Regions from separate parts of the Sodalis sp. RH24 genome, predicted to be linked through region 3. Evidence: predicted binding sites of a transcription regulator. Region 3 holds the regulator's gene; each other region holds the start of a gene.
The links. The regulator Fur, encoded in region 3, represses iron uptake genes when iron is present. The targets are predictions, from matches to a motif close to ATAATAATGAGAACNACTATCAA.

Region 1 (4,178 bases), 930 kb from region 3:
GAGCGCGCAGGCGGCGTCATCGCCCATTTCCAACAGGCGCATGCGCCGCGACAAAGCCAGGGCCAGGGCAAAGGCCAGGACAATCGGCACGGCCACCGGCGGGCATTTCGCCCAGGTCATGCCGTTAAGCGATCCGGCGCTCCATAGCCCGGCGGTCAGGGCGGATTCCAGCGAAGCGCTGACCACCAGCCAGGTGTTAAGCGATACCAGCAGGGCGCGAACGGCAATGCCGACGATAATGAGCCGGAAGGTCTGGATGCCGTTGCGCCAGGCCAGCAGGTAGACTATGGCGGCGGTCAGCAGGCCGCCGGCAAGGGCCGCGCCGGTTATGCCCAGATAGCTGCTGTTGAACAGCACTATCGCTATCAATACGGCGCTGTGCGCGCCGGTATTGAAACCCATGACATCCGGGCTGCCGAGCGGGTTGCGCATCAACGACTGGAAAATAGCGCCGCTGGCGCCCAACGCCGCGCCCAGCAATAACGCCATCGCCACCCTGGGCAGCCGCCATTGCGTCACGATAACCTGGATATTGTGCGCCGCCGCGCCGCGCAGGGCGTCCACCACCTGCCGGGCCGGAAGCGGGAGCGACCCGGCGCCGAGGGCGTAAATCGCCAGCGCAAGGCAGGCAAGCAGCAGGATGCCGACGGTCAGCGACGTCCTGATCCGGGCGTGCCGGTTCGCCAGCATCACCGGCTTATCATCCGGTGGCGGCGTACCAGGGCTATCAGCACCGGCGCGCCGAGCAGCGCCGTTATCACCGATACGCGCAGCTCGCCGGGCACCATCACCCGGCCCGCCATATCGCTGCCCAGCAGCAGCAGCGGCGTAAGCAGCAGCGTCCAGGGCAGCAGCCAGCGGTGGTCCGGGCCGGCTATCCAGCGCGCGATATGCGGCATCATCAGCCCGATAAAGGCTATCGGCCCCGCCAGCGCCGTAGCCGCGCCGCATAACAGGGTAATGGCCGCCAGGCCGAGCAGCTGCGTCAGGCCCACCCGCGAGCCCAGCGCCGTCGCCAGTTCGCTGCCCATGCCCAGGGTATTGAGCGCCCGCGTTAGCCAAAGCGTCAGACCGGTGCCCAGGACGATAGGCCAGATAACGGCGTTTACCGCCGCCATGCTGCGGATATCCAGCGAACCGGCCTGCCAGAAGCGCAATTGGTCGTAGACCAGGGGATTGAGCAAGGAAATACCGGAGGCCATGCCGTCCAGCACCGCGCCCAGCGCCACGCCCGCCAGGGTGAGGCGAATGGGGTTCAGCCGCCCGCCGCCTGCCGCGCCGATTAACGCCACCAGCAGGGCGGCGGCCAGCGCGCCGGCAAAGGCAAACCACAGGTAGCGATCGATGGAGGCGGCGCCGAAAAAGGTGATGCCCAGCACCACGGCGAACCCCGCGCCGGCGTTGACGCCAAGAATGCCGGGGTCGGCCAGCGGATTGCGGGTCAGGGTTTGCATCAGGGCGCCGGACAGCCCCAGGGCGATGCCCGCAAGCAACCCGGCCAGCGTGCGCGGCAGGCGGCTCTCGAGGATAATAATACAATCCGGGCTGCGGCAGGCGCCGGTCAGCGCGGGCAATACCTGGTCGGCGGGAATGGTTTTGGCGCCGATAAACAGGCTCGCCGCCATCAATAATGCCAACAGCACGCCGCTTAACAGCAATCCGTAATAATGGCGCATAAAAGGCTAAACCATAAATTATATGATAATGATATTTATTATCGTTATTACTCGCAATAACTTATGATAGCATGACTGCTTCCCTGATTGCAGCGCCCAGTGGCGTCGAATTCCCCGGATAGTTAGCGTCTTATGCAAAAACCCTCGTATTTACTCGATATCAGCCTGCTGAAAACCCACCCCGCCTTCCGGGCGGTTTTTATCGCGCGGTTTTTGTCCATCCTGGCGCTCGGCATGCTGGCGGTGGCGGTGCCGGTGCAGATACAGGCCATGACGGGGTCCACCCTGCAGGTCGGGCTGGCGGTGACGCTGGCGGGCGGCGGTATGTTCGTCGGCCTGCTGGCCGGCGGGGTGATGGCGGATCGCCGCGAGCGGCGCGGGCTTATCCTGTTTGCCCGCGCAACCTGCGGGGTGGGGTTTATCGGCCTGTGCCTTAACGCGCTGCTGCCGGTACCGTCCCTGTTCGCGATTTATCTGCTGGCGGTGTGGGATGGTTTTTTTGGCGCGGTGGGGGTGACGGCGCTGCTGGCCGCCACGCCGTCGCTGGTCGGGCGGGAAAATGTCATGCAGGCGGGCGCCATCAGCATGCTGACCGTGCGCTTCGGCGCCATTTTATCACCGGCGGCGGGCGGCCTGGTCATCGCCTCCGGCGGGGTGGCCTGGAACTACGGGCTGGCGGCGCTCGGCACGCTGCTGACGCTGTTGCCGCTGCTGCGCCTGCCCAGGCTGGCGCCGCCTCCCCAGCCCCGGGAACACCCGTTACACGCGCTGGCCGGCGGCATGGCCTATCTGTTTCGTCATAAAACCATCGGCCTGGTGGCGCTGATCGGCGCATTGCTGACCATGGCAAGCGCGGTACGGGTGCTTTACCCGGCGCTGGCGATAAGCTGGCATATCAACGCCGCCCGGCTGGGGTTGATGTACGCGGCGGTGCCCCTGGGCGCGGCGATAGGCGCGTTTACCAGCGGCCGCGTCGCCGCCACGGCGCGGCCGGGAAGAATGCTGTTGCTTACCGCCGTCATGGCGTTTATCTGCGTCGCGGCATGCAGCCTGATGCCGTTCTACGCGCTGGCGCTGCTGTGTCTGGCGGGCTTTGGTTATTTCAGCGCCATCAACTCGCTGCTGCAATATGCATTGATACAACAGCTGACGCCGGATCATCTGCTGGGCCGCATCAACGGCCTGTGGACCGCGCAGAACGTCACCGGCGACGCGCTGGGGGCGCTGGTATTGGGGGGATTGGGCACCCTGATGCCGCCGGGGCTGGCCGCCGCGGCGTTCGGCCTGGCGGCGGCCCTGGCGGGGCTACTGCCGGCGCTGGCGCTGCGGGGCCTGCGCGCCGTGGATATGGCGCGGCATCGGGATCAGGGCCGGCCGGCGGATGAAATCCCGCCCGCCGGCCGCAGTGAGCCATAACCGCCATGAATCCCCGCCCGGCCGGGAATGGCCGCGGCATGACGCGGTTAGCCACGCGGCAGGACGGGGAAAGATCACGGCTTGGCGAACAGCTGTTCCAGGCGGGCCAGCACATTGCTGGCGCTGTAGTAATCAAGGCGGAAGGTGTCGTTGCCAAGGGCGTAGACCCGGCGGTTTTGCACCGCCGGCAGATGCGCCAGGAACGGATTGGCCAAGAGCAACCGGGCGCTGGCGTCATCGCCGGCAAACAGCAGGAAGGCTTGCCCGTTCAGGCCGGCGGCCAGGTTTTCGCCGGACAGCTGGACGATGTCCTTGCGCACGCCCATGCTTCGGCCGCCGACGGGGGGGGCGGGCGGTTCGGCCAGCGTAAAGCCCAGCTGGCGCAGCAGCTGGCCCTGCGGCGAATCGGCGGTCCACAGGTTGGCGGCTTTGCCGTCCGGCTGGTATACCAGGGCGGATACCGGCTGCGGCGGCAGCGCCAGATGCTGTTTCAGCGTCTGCCGGCGGGCGTCGAAGCGGGCGATGACCTCCGCGGCCTGCGCTTCATGGCCGGTGGCTTGTCCCAGCTCCCGGGCCAGGTCCTGCCAGCTTTTATCGTCATAATTGACCACCAGGGTCGGCGCCAGCGGTGACAACTGATCGTAAAGGCGCAGGGCCGAATCGCCGCCGGTGGCGGCGATAATAATCAAATCGGGATTCTGGCCGGCGATGGCCTCGGCATCCGGTTCGCCGATGTACAGGCGTTTGACGCCGCGCTGCCGGGCGACATCGCTCCATTGGCGAAAAAAGCCCTGCTCGTCCGCGACCCGGTTATTCGGCGTGGTGGCGCCGCTGGCTATCACCGGCGCCCCGATGGCCAATAGCGAGCCGGTAAGGGTGACGCTTGTGGATACGATGCGCTGCGGCATGTGATCCAGGGTAATGGCGCCATGCGCGCCCGCCACCTGCCGCGGCCAGCCGTTTTCAGCGGCGCGCGGGGACGCGGCCGCCAGCAGTAAGGGCAGGGCCATCAGGGCGAGCCAATTGCAGGCGGATCGGCGCCGGGACAATAGAGTGATCATGTCTGGTATTCCTGGGGTAGGGGCT
Region 2 (4,178 bases), 2.1 Mb from region 3:
CGCCACCGACCCGTTCGTGGGCAACCTGACCTTCTTCCGCGTTTATTCCGGTGTGGTTAACTCCGGCGATACCGTGCTGAACTCCGTTAAAGACAAACGTGAGCGTTTTGGCCGTATCGTGCAGATGCACGCCAACAAACGTGAAGAAATCAAGGAAGTCCGCGCCGGCGATATCGCCGCTGCGATTGGCTTGAAAGATGTGACCACCGGCGATACGCTGTGCGATCAGAGCAAGCCGATCATCCTGGAACGCATGGAGTTCCCGGAACCGGTTATCTCTGTGGCTGTAGAACCGAAAACCAAGGCCGACCAGGAAAAAATGGGTCTGGCCCTGGGCCGTCTGGCGCAGGAAGATCCGTCTTTCCGCGTCTGGACCGATGAAGAGTCCGGTCAGACCATCATCGCAGGTATGGGCGAGCTGCATCTCGAAATACTCGTCGATCGTATGCGTCGCGAGTTCAACGTTGAAGCTAACGTCGGTAAACCGCAGGTAGCGTACCGCGAAACCATCCGCAATACTGTTGAGCAAGAAGGCAAGTTTGTTCGTCAGTCCGGTGGTCGCGGTCAGTTCGGTCACATCTGGTTGCGTATCGAACCGATGGAACCAGGTGGTAAAGGCTACGAATTCCTTAATGAAATCGTCGGCGGCGTGGTTCCAAAAGAATACGTGCCCGCGGTGGATAAAGGCGTCCAGGAACAGCTGAAAAACGGCGTTCTGGCCGGATATCCGATTGTGGACGTCCGTGTTGCGGCCTTCGATGGTTCATACCACGAAGTCGACTCCTCGGAAATGGCGTTTAAAATTGCCGGTTCCATGGCGTTTAAAGAAGGCTTCATGAAAGCGAAACCAGTTCTGCTGGAACCTATCATGAAAGTTGAAGTTGAAACGCCTGAAGACTACATGGGTGACGTTATCGGTGACTTGAACCGTCGTCGCGGCATGATCGACGGCATGGAAGATACTGCGACCGGCAAGACCGTTCGTGCGCAGGTCCCCTTGTCTGAAATGTTTGGATATGCTACAGATCTGCGTTCACAGACTCAGGGCCGTGCTTCTTACTCCATGGAGTTCCTGAAGTACAATGAAGCACCGAACAATGTTGCTCAGGCCATTATCGAAGCCCGTAAAGCCGGTAAATAAGCTTTAGGGTCTACAATTAATATCCCGTGCTCTTTCCAATGGGGGAGAGCATAAGAGTAAGGAATATAGCCGTGTCTAAAGAAAAGTTCCAACGCACAAAACCGCACGTTAACGTCGGCACCATCGGTCACGTCGACCATGGTAAAACCACCCTGACCGCCGCCATCACCACCGTGCTGGCCAAAGCTTACGGCGGCAGCGCCCGTGCCTTCGATCAGATCGACAACGCACCGGAAGAAAAAGCCCGTGGTATCACCATCAACACGTCCCACGTTGAATACGATACCCCGGCCCGCCACTACGCGCACGTAGACTGCCCGGGACACGCCGACTATGTGAAAAACATGATCACCGGCGCCGCCCAGATGGATGGCGCAATCCTGGTGGTTGCCGCAACCGACGGCCCGATGCCGCAGACCCGCGAACACATCCTGCTGGCTCGCCAGGTAGGCGTTCCTTACATCATCGTCTTCATGAACAAATGCGACATGGTCGATGACGAAGAACTGCTGGAACTGGTTGAAATGGAAGTGCGCGAACTGCTGTCCCAGTACGACTTCCCAGGCGACGACACCCCGGTAATCCGTGGTTCCGCGCTGAAAGCACTGGAAGGCGACGAAGCCTGGACCTCTAAAATCATCGAACTGGCCGAAGCCCTGGATACCTACATCCCGGAACCGGTACGTGCGATTGACAAGCCGTTCCTGCTGCCTATCGAAGACGTATTCTCCATCTCCGGCCGCGGCACCGTGGTAACCGGTCGTGTGGAACGCGGCATCGTTAAAGTGGGCGAAGAAGTTGAAATCGTCGGCATCAAGGCCACCATCAAGACCACTTGTACCGGCGTTGAAATGTTCCGTAAACTGCTGGACGAAGGCCGTGCCGGTGAAAACGTCGGCGTCCTGCTGCGCGGCACCAAGCGTGACGACGTGGAACGCGGCCAGGTACTGGCTAAACCGGGTTCAATCCACCCGCATACCCAGTTCGAATCCGAAGTCTACATCCTGTCCAAGGATGAAGGCGGCCGTCATACGCCGTTCTTCAAAGGCTACCGTCCTCAGTTCTACTTCCGTACCACTGACGTGACCGGTACCATCGAACTGCCGGAAGGCGTGGAAATGGTTATGCCTGGCGACAACATCAAAATGGTTGTTAACCTGATTGCTCCGATCGCCATGGACGACGGCCTGCGTTTCGCTATTCGCGAAGGCGGCCGTACCGTTGGCGCCGGCGTGGTTGCCAAGGTTATCGCGTAAGACATTTCCGTTTTATGCAAAAAAGGGCGCCTTGGCGCCCTTTTTTTATTTGCTGCAAAAAGAAGCGGTTATTTACCGGCGACGGATATTTACAAAACAAAAATAGTTCTGCTATTGAAATGACACTCGTTCTCATTTAAATTATGCCTAATTTGATTTTAATGAGTATGAAAAATGTACGTTTGTTTGTGTAATGCGGTAAGCGATACTGCCATACGCAAGGCGGTAAGAAACTACCAACCGAAGACGTTTCAAGAACTTAAAAGTGTCGTGCCGGTGGCGAATAAATGCGGTAAATGCGCATGCAAGGCCCGGTTGGTTATGGAAGACGAATTACAGCAGTTAGTGCCGTTTGAAAAAATTGCATAATTAGTAGGGTTATTACCTTGATTTACTCTGACGCGGTTATATTCTGTACATTACCGCAACGGAGGAGTGAATTATGAAAGGCGATGACCAAATTATCACCCATCTCAATACCCTGCTTGGCAACGAGCTGGTAGCCATCAATCAGTACTTCCTGCACGCCCGTATGTTTAAGAACTGGGGGCTGATGCGTCTGAACGACATTGAATACCACGAATCCATCGATGAAATGAAGCACGCCGATCGTTATATCGAGCGTATTCTTTTCCTGGAGGGACTGCCTAACCTGCAGGATCTGGGCACACTTAACATCGGGCAAAATGTCGAGGAAATGCTGCGTTCGGATTTGAACCTGGAACTGCAGGGCGCGCAGGATCTGCGCGAAGGCATCTCTTATGCCGACAGCGTCCGGGATTATGTCACCCGCGATCTGCTGATCGAGATATTGGCGGACGAAGAGCACCATATCGATTTCCTGGAAACCGAACTGGATTTAATCAAACTGGTCGGCCTGCAGAACTATCTCCAGTCCCAGTTAAAAGATGCGGCGCAATAGGCGTCAGGCTGTTCCCCGCTAAATAATGATAAAGCAACGCCTGCGCATGATGCGACGGTTATGACCGATACGCATCGGCTCCTGGCTGCCGCGTTTCCGGCGTAACCTGGCCGCATTGTCATGTGCGGCCGGGCAGTGGCGCTAAGGGCCGATGTATATCCACCAGCCTGCCAGCGCCAGGCAGGGACCAAAGGGAATGTCTTTATCCGCCGTCCGGCGCCGCAGCCACCACGCTATCCCGGTCAGCGCCGCGCTCGCGCATAACAGCGGCAACGCTTGCCATCCCAGCCAGGCCCCCAGCCCGCTCAGCAGCTTGATATCGCCGCCGCCCAGCCCCGCGTAGCCTCTCACCCGGTAAAACACCCCGTTCAGCAGCCACAGGCCGCCGCCGCCGCACAGCGCGCCCAGCAGGCCGACATAGAGCGATTGCGGCTCGCCAAGCGGGCTTAGCAGTCCGCACAGCAGGAAGGGCAGGGTAAGCCGGTCGGGCAGCAGCAGGGTATGATAGTCAATCCAGCTCAGCGTTAATAAAAACCAGCTGAACACCAGGCCGCTCACCAGGCGTTCCGCCGGCAGGGCGGCGAACGCCGCCAGGAACGCCAGCGCGCAGCTTGCCTCGCAGCGCCGTTTCCACATCTGACGGGACAGCATTGTCCACGCGGCGCGGCGGGCCCCAGGCGCCGCGGAAGCCCGCTGGCCGGAGATCGCCGTAAGCCGGCCATACGCCAACCGTCCCCCGCCGGCGCAACCGCCGCCCGGCAGTGGCCCGCGCCGCGCCGCCGTGGCGCCTGGCAGCGCGCGGGCCCATCCGAGAATGCGCCGGGCGAGATGGCCCATGATGACGCCATACAAGAGCAGG
Region 3 (4,178 bases):
CCGTCACCATGACAACGTCTTCGCCGCGCTCAGGCGCGTCGAGGCGGCGGGCGTCACACAGCGCACGGAGGCGGCGGCGCTCATGCGCCATGACGCCCTTGATGAGGAAACCATCCAGTTTTTGCTGAAATCCTTTCACCAGGGCCGGTGGCGGTTTAACGTCGAGGCGCTGTGGGATAACTATCCGGCGCTTATCGGCTGGCGGGAGTCGGCGCCCTGGCTAGGGCCGGTGCTGTTTATCCGCGGTGAAAAATCGCCCTATCTGGACGACGGTTACCGCCAGGCGATCCAACGCCAGTTCCCCCGGGCGCGGGCGCATGTGGTCGCCGGCGCCGGTCATTGGGTTCATGCGGAAAAACCCGCGGCGCTCATGCGCGCCCTGGCCCGTTTCCTGGAAGAATAGGCCGGGCCGCCGCCGGGATTAGCGCCGGCGAGTTTAATATTGTCGTTTGCTACCGGGCTGGGGTAACATGGCCCGCTGTGTTTTATGGCAGCCCCGGCGTACATAAAACATAACGTTACGGGCGATGCGCGTCCGGCGGCGTAGCCAGCCACGCCGCCGGACGGGGTTTGCCCGCCTGCTTCTTGATGCACAATCCCTTCATGACCTATGGCAAAAGAACAAACGGACCGCACCACCCTGGATTTATTTATCGATGAGCGGCGCCCGGGAAGACCGAAGACCAACCCCCTGTCCCGCGATGAGCAGTTGCGCATCAACAAGCGTAACCAGCTGCGCCGGGATAAAAAGCGCGGCCTGCGCCGGGTGGAGCTGAAAATCAACGCCGAGGCGGTGGATGCGTTAAATGAGCTGGCCTACCGGCAAAACCTGTCGCGCAGCGAGCTGATCGAATTGATTTTACTGGCCGAGCTTGAACGGCAGCAAGGCGCGGATCCGCATCCGGAGTAAACTTGCCGGCCCGGTAAAGCGCCATCCCGTCCAGGGCCCAAGGCCGCGAACGGGGCAAATTTGCGACAAAACCCGGCCGGCGAGTTTCTCCCCGCATAAGGGTCTGCTATGATTGCCGCAGAGCATCGCTGATTCTGTTACGGAACATATCCATAATATTTAAGAGGTTTTCAAATTCATGGCAACTGTAGGCATTTTTTTTGGCAGTGACACCGGCAATACCGAAAATATTGCCAAAATGATTCAGAAGCAACTGGGTGCGGATGTTGCCGAAGTTCATGACATTGCCAAAAGCAGTAAAGAAGACCTGGCGCGGTTCGACACCCTGCTGCTCGGCATCCCGACCTGGTACTACGGCGAAGCGCAATGTGACTGGGATGATTTTTTCCCCACCCTGGAAGAAATAGATTTCTCCGGCAAAAAAGTGGCGCTGTTCGGCTGTGGCGATCAGGAGGATTACGCCGAATATTTCTGTGACGCCATGGGCACCATTCGCGACATTATCGAGCCCAACGGCGCGACCATCGTCGGTCACTGGCCCACCGCCGGCTATCATTTCGAAGCGTCGAAAGGACTGGCGGACGACAATCACTTCATCGGCCTGGCCATTGACGAAGACCGCCAGCCCGAGCTGACCAATGAACGCGTGGACGGCTGGGTGAAGCAAATCAGCGCTGAATTGCAGCTCAGCTAAAGTCAAGCCGTGCGGGAGGGTGCCGTCGCGACGGCGCCCGGCAAGAGAATCGGTTGCCGTCATGGCGTCGGGACGGCGCCGCCAACCTCACTGATAACTAAATCCTTTCAAATTAATAGATACAAGTTTTTAACTTTTATCCACAACGCGGTACAATAGCGCAGCGGTTCCACCCTTTTTAGCAAAATGTTGCAGAATTCGCCCCCTGAAACGGGCTATAGTTGTTAACAAGGCGCGGTTTTCATTTTGGACAGGCAGTCTTATAATGAGACGGCGTCACATTTTTCGGGCCGACCGATGTTATAGGCTAAGTTAGCCTACAATCAGATTATCAAAGTAACAGGACTAAACCCGCATGACTGACAATAATATTGCATTGAAGAAGGCCGGCCTGAAAGTCACCCTTCCCAGACTGAAGATTCTGGAAGTGTTGCAAGATCCGGAATGCCATCACGTCAGTGCGGAAGATCTGTACAAAAAACTGATCGATATGGGTGAGGAAATCGGCCTGGCCACGGTATATCGCGTGCTAAACCAATTTGACGACGCCGGTATCGTAACCCGCCACAATTTTGAAGGCGGCAAATCCGTTTTTGAACTGACGCAACAGTATCATCATGACCACCTGATCTGTCTGGACTGCGGCAAGGTTATCGAATTTCGCGACGAGTTCATCGAAGCGCGCCAGCGTGATATTGCCAAAAGGCACAATATCAAGCTGACCAACCATAGCTTATATCTGTATGGGCATTGTGAAATCGGCAACTGCCGCGAAGACGAAACGCTGCACGATCACGCCGATATGCTCAACGGCGTAAAAGAATAACCGCGGCGCGGTCCGTTTCTCCAAAGCGGCTGTTATCGCGCCGCTTTCTCACCCTGCAACGATTTTTTCAATGAGGCTAAACGCCGCCCGTCCCCTTCCCTGGTAACGTTTCCTTCCCGAAGCGCGTCGACAAGCGTCGTATCCGCCAATCACCGCCGTGCTCACCGCCGGCAAACTCCAGAAAACTTCACAGAAAATAAAAATAAATAAAGAATAAATAGAGGCCCTGGGACGCTATTTTGGGCTAATTTGCGTAATCCATTGAAACGACAGCGTTTTTATTGCGATTTTTTCACCGGGTAAATTATTCTGTGAATCTGATGATAAAGCTATTTTTCGCTGTCAGCAGTAAGCGACAACAAAAGATACATTTTAATTATATGATTTTATTGAATTAATATAGCCAAAAATACCTTCCTGAAATTAACCCGGATCGATGACTCGATTTTTACACAAAAAGTTAATTTATAAATTAATAAAAAACGTGAAGTTCGCAGCAGATTTTAAACTTTCGCCATGGTGATATAGTGACAGGCAATGTTAATCACCAGAGATAGTCCAGATGAATGATGCGGAACTGCAAAACGATATGCCGCGCGGCATAGGCATTGCTCCTTATATTCGTATTAAACAAGAAGGCATGACTGAAAACGAAAGCCGGATAGTGGAGTGGTTTTTATCTCCCGGCAACCTCACCGACGTCTCGGGGATCAAAGAGGTGGCCCTGAGTCTGGGCCTGTCGGAAGCCATGATTGTCAAGGTGTCGAAAATTCTCGGTTTCAGCGGCTTTCGCCAGCTGCGCAGCGCCATCGTCGAGTATTTCGATCATGCCGACCATGATATCACCGCCGAACTCTCGCCCACCGACAGCCCGGAGGATGTGGTCAACAAAGTGTTTAACCTGACCGTACGCACCATTGTCGAAGGCCAGGCGATAGTCGACGCCAACGTCATCCAGCAGGCGGCCCAATGCTTTTTTGCCGGCCATCAGCGCGAGCTGTACGGCGTCGGCGGCTCTAATTCCATTTGCGCGGACGTGCAGCATAAATTCCTGAAAATCGGCTTGCGTTGCAATGCCTACCTGGACGCGCATTTGATGATGATGTCGGCCTCCCTGTTGCAACCGGGCGATGTGGCGTTGGTGGTATCCCATTCGGGCCGCACCAGCGATCTGAAACGGGTGGTGTCGATTGCCAAGGATAATGGGGCCAAGATCATTTGTATTACCCATAGCAGCAATTCCCCCATAGCCCAGCTGGCTGATTTTAATATTTGTTCACCGGCGCCGGAAACGCCGTTATTAGGCAGAAACGCTTCGGCCCGTATTTTGCAGCTTACGCTGCTGGATGCGTTTTATGTCTCGGTAGCGCGGCAGGATATCGAGCTGGCGAATAAAAACCTGGAAAAAACGAGTTCCATTACCAAGTACCTGAAGCGTGATTATAAATAATTCTCTTTTGGAGATAGAATAATGAATAAATTTCTTAAATTGGCCGGTGGCGCCGCCTGTGGACTGATGTTGTCCACCGTGGTCCACGCGGCAGCCGATTACGCCGTTGTTCTTAAAACATTATCCAACCCTTTCTGGGTAGAGATGAAACAAGGCATTGAGAAAAAGGCCCAGGATCTCGGCGTGACGGTGGATATATTCGCGTCACCGTCGGAAGGCGACTTCCAATCGCAATTACAATTATTCGAGGATTTAACCAATAAGAATTATAAAGGCATCGCCTTTGCGCCTTTATCGG
Region 4 (4,178 bases), 2.3 Mb from region 3:
GTGTTAACAGCGACAATCCGCCTGATGCCAAGGGTTATTTTTTCTAGACCTTGATCATTATTACTCTCTTATTTTTTTAAATAAAAACCCTGGTAATTTTATTAATTTTAGCATGGTGATTTAGCCAATTGGAACATATCCATTAATTTTAAACAAATATTAATGCACCTATTGGCATTTTTATGATTATTTATAATTGAGATTAAAATAATCGCTCGAAATTTTTATATTCGACAAATCCAGAAAATCAACTAGGCTTAAGTTTAAATAGGTATGCTTATTATTTAAAAGGAGAGAAAGATGGCTGATTTTGATCAATATACCATGCGTAATCCCGTGACCCAATATACCCGGGAGGACTTTCCTGAACAACGCCAGGACGCGCCTGGACTACAATCCGACATGACCCCGGTTCCTGATTGCGGTGAGCAAACCTATCGCGGCAGCGGCCGCCTGGCCGGACGCAAGGCCTTGGTTACCGGCGCTGATTCCGGCATCGGACGCGCCGTGGCCATCGCCTATGCCCGGGAAGGGGCGGATATCGCCCTGGCATATCATCCCGATGAACATAAAGACGCCGAACAGGTAGCGGAACTGATTAAGGAAGCGGGACGCAAAGTATTTATGCTGCCCGGTGATTTAAGCGACGAGTCGGTAAATGTCAAAGTGGTGGAAGATGCGTACAACCAACTGGGCGGGCTGGATATCCTGGCGCTGGTGGCCGGGAAACAAACGGCGGTGGAGGATATTGCCGATCTGACGACCGAACAGTTCCGCAAAACGTTTGAAACCAATGTCTTTTCACTGTTCTGGATGACCAAGGCGGCGTTGCCGTACCTGCCCGCCGGCGCGTCCATCATTACCACCTCGTCCATCCAGGCCTACCAGCCCAGTCCGTCGTTACTGGATTACGCGGCCACCAAAGCCGCCATCCTGAACTTTACCCGCGGACTGGCTAAACAGGTCGCCGCCAAAGGCATCAGGGTTAACTGCGTGGCGCCCGGCCCCATTTGGACCGTATTGCAGGTGTCCGGCGGACAGCCCACCGAAAAGCTGCCTTCATTCGGCACGCAGACCCCGCTTGGCCGTGCCGGTCAACCCGCCGAACTGGCGCCCATCTATGTCTATCTGGCTTCGCAGGAATCCAGCTACGTCACGGCCGAAGTCCACGGCGTCACCGGCGGCAATCACTTAAGCTAACCGTTCCATGGCGGGCCAGGCCCGCCAGCACCGGCTCAAAGCCGCCGAATTCACAGCAGCCTAGCGCTTGCCGCCGGATTCCGCCCCAACCAACCCCACCTTGAAGTACCCTCCCTGGCGCAGGTTATCCATTACCGACATCAAGGTCTCGTAATCAACGCTTTTATCAGCCTGGAAAAAAATCGTGGTGTCTTTATTGCCCTGGGTCAGCGTATCCAGCGACGTCGCCAGGTTAGCCGGTGTGACGGGTTGATCACCGAGGAACAACTGCTTATCCCCTTTTACCGACAGGTAAACCGGCTTTTCCGGACGCGGCTGCGGGGCCGCGGTGGAGTTGGGCAAATCCACCCGGATATCCACCGTTGCCAGCGGGGCGGCCACCATAAAAATAATCAACAACACCAACATCACGTCGATAAACGGCGTCACGTTGATATCGTGCATCTCCCCGTCGCCGTCAATGTCTTCATTCAAGTGCATTGCCATCGCTTAACCTATCCGAAACTTTGCCACGGCATGCGCGCTTTGACGCCCGGCGCTGGCGGCCAGATCCAAATCACGGCCCAATAACAGGAGAACCTGCGCGGCGCAATCTCCCACCATGGCTTTATAGCCGGCGATAGTGCGCGCAAAAATATTATAGATAACCACGGCGGGGATAGCGGCGAACAGACCGATGGCCGTGGCCAGCAGCGCCTCGGCAATGCCCGGCGCCACTACCGCCAGGTTAGTGGTCTGGGTATGGGCGATGCCGATAAAACTGTTCATGATGCCCCAAACGGTCCCGAATAAACCGATAAACGGCGAAATGGCGCCGATGGTGGCCAGAAAACCGTTGCCTTTACCCATCGCGCGGCTGGTGGCCGCGACGCTGCGTTCCAGCCGGAAGGCGACACGCTCTTTAATGCCGTTGCTGTCGTTAGACTCGGCGGAGAGATCCAGCTCATTTTGCGTCATGGCCAGCAGCCGGCCGGCGATGCTGGCTTCTTTAAATGCCGCCGCGGCCGAAAAAGCCTCGTCCAGGCTCTTCACCTCCGCAAGCGACGCCATCTCGCGGCGCAGCCGGCGTTTCGCCGACGACAGTTCGGCGCTTTTACCAAAAAACAACGCCCAGGTGATGATGGAGGCAATCAGCAGCCCAATCATCACGGTCTTGACCACCACATCGGCATGCTGATACATACCCCATACCGACAGATCCATCTGCGGCAGCAACCGCTGGCCGGAGGCGTCGACAGGTATCGCCTGCGGCAACCTTTGCGGCGCGGCGACGGCGGCGGTTCCCATCGGCGCGGGGGCGGTATCCGGCGCGGCGGCGGCGGCCGGCCCTGTCAGGCCAAATACCATAAGCGTCGCGACGGACATGCCACGCAACACTGCGGATAATGAATAAGCACGTCGCTGCGCCCTTTGGGACAGGACCTGGACCCGTTGTAAAACAGCCATTTTCACGCTGCGCCTCCACCTAAAACTTTGCTAAAAAATAATCCAGCCAGAATGATAGCAAACAGAACGGGAATTGATAGTGGTTCTCATTATTATTTGTATCAACCATTCTTGCGCCACCGACAACCCGCGATAAAATTTATCCTGCGCTCATCAACCTAATAACACCTCGCCGTGGAAAATAACGTTATTAACACTTCGGTTAAAGAACCGTTCAGTTCCCGTACGCGCGGGTTACGGCGGCGGCGGCGCTTATGCCGGATCCCTCTTTTTAAATCAAAATTAATATTATTATAAATCGTTTCAGCCCGGCCAAAACGCCTGCCGCCGCGGCGTATTCATGTTAACGTAGCACAGCGAACACCAGCGTCATTGCGCCGGTGGACCCTTCAGTACAGACAATCAGTTAAAGGCGTAGCGTGGATAATGAAGGCTAAGAAAATCGAGACGGCGTTGATTACCGCCGGCAGGGATAAAAAATATACCCAAGGGTCGGTCAATGCGGTTATCCAGCGGGCCTCGTCGTTGGTCTTTGACTCGGTCCAGGCGAAAAAAAAAGCCACCGCCGGACGTGCCCAGGGCGAGTTGTTTTATGGCCGGCGCGGAACGCTGACCCATTTTTCCCTGCAGCAGGCCATGGTGGAACTGGAAGGCGGGGCGGGATGCGCCCTATACCCCTGCGGCGCGGCGGCAGTGACCAATGCCATTCTCTCGTTCGTCTCGGCGGGCGACCATATCCTGGTTACCGGCTCAGTCTATGAGCCGACCACGGATTTTTGCCGCCATATCCTGGGCAAGCTGAATGTCGCCACCACCTGGTTCGATCCGCTGATAGGCGCCGGGATCGCCGCCTTAATCCAGGAAAACACGCGGGTGGTATTCCTGGAATCGCCGGGGTCCATCACCATGGAAGTACAGGATATCCCGGCGATCGTGAAAGCCGTTCGCGCGATCAACCCCGATATCGTGATTATGCTGGATAATACCTGGGCGGCGGGCATTTTGTTGCCGGCCCTGGAACTGGGCGTGGATATTTCCATCCAGGCCGGCACCAAATATATTATCGGTCACTCCGACGCCATGCTCGGCACGGCGGTCGCCAACGACCGCTGCTGGGATCAGTTGCGCGAACAATCGTATTTGATGGGTCAGATGGTGGATGCCGATAGCGCGTATATGGCCGCGCGCGGCCTGCGCACCCTGGGCGTGCGTCTTAAGCAACACGCCGAGAACGGCTTGCGGGTAGCCTCCTGGCTGGCTGGCCGGCCGGAAGTGGCGGTGGTCAACCATCCGGCGTTGCCCAGCTGTAAAGGCCATGCGTTTTTTGTCCGTGATTTCACCGGCGCGAGCGGACTGTTCTCTTTTGTGCTGAAAGCGCGTCTGAGCCAGGCGCAACTGGAGTATTATCTCGATCACTTCATCCATTTCAGCATGGCTTATTCATGGGGTGGTTTTGAATCGCTGATCCTGGCCAACCAGCCCGAGGACATCGCGGCTATCCGCCCCGCCGGCGGAGTCGACTTTACCGGCAC

Region 1: the regulator Fur is predicted to act here: its motif matches at 1,699-1,721, upstream of fepD (Fe(3+)-siderophore ABC transporter permease).
Region 2: the regulator Fur is predicted to act here: its motif matches at 2,517-2,539, upstream of bfd (bacterioferritin-associated ferredoxin).
Region 4: the regulator Fur is predicted to act here: its motif matches at 2,720-2,742, upstream of exbB (tol-pal system-associated acyl-CoA thioesterase).

What each region holds. Positions count from the first base shown of each region.
Region 1 covers NZ_CP178729.1:2,955,939-2,960,116, reverse strand. Annotated here, with positions in the region: gene fepG (iron-enterobactin ABC transporter permease) at 1-690, opposite strand, end outside; gene fepD (Fe(3+)-siderophore ABC transporter permease) at 690-1,676, opposite strand; gene entS (enterobactin transporter EntS) at 1,809-3,092, shown strand; gene fepB (Fe2+-enterobactin ABC transporter substrate-binding protein) at 3,167-4,102, opposite strand.
Region 2 covers NZ_CP178729.1:4,110,796-4,114,973, forward strand. Annotated here, with positions in the region: gene fusA (elongation factor G) at 1-1,141, shown strand, start outside; gene tuf (elongation factor Tu) at 1,213-2,397, shown strand; gene bfd (bacterioferritin-associated ferredoxin) at 2,572-2,766, shown strand; gene bfr (bacterioferritin) at 2,840-3,319, shown strand; gene ACL2XG_RS18570 (prepilin peptidase) at 3,461-4,178, opposite strand, start outside.
Region 3 covers NZ_CP178729.1:2,027,672-2,031,849, forward strand. Annotated here, with positions in the region: gene ACL2XG_RS09345 (alpha/beta fold hydrolase) at 1-403, shown strand, start outside; gene ybfE (LexA regulated protein) at 611-910, shown strand; gene fldA (flavodoxin FldA) at 1,089-1,604, shown strand; gene fur (ferric iron uptake transcriptional regulator) at 1,960-2,430, shown strand; gene alsR (transcriptional repressor AlsR) at 2,993-3,880, shown strand; gene alsB (D-allose transporter substrate-binding protein) at 3,902-4,178, shown strand, end outside.
Region 4 covers NZ_CP178729.1:4,334,963-4,339,140, reverse strand. Annotated here, with positions in the region: gene ACL2XG_RS19730 (carbapenam-3-carboxylate synthase domain-containing protein) at 1-47, shown strand, start outside; gene ACL2XG_RS19725 (SDR family oxidoreductase) at 301-1,200, shown strand; gene exbD (TonB system transport protein ExbD) at 1,261-1,686, opposite strand; gene exbB (tol-pal system-associated acyl-CoA thioesterase) at 1,690-2,646, opposite strand; gene metC (cystathionine beta-lyase) at 3,073-4,178, shown strand, end outside.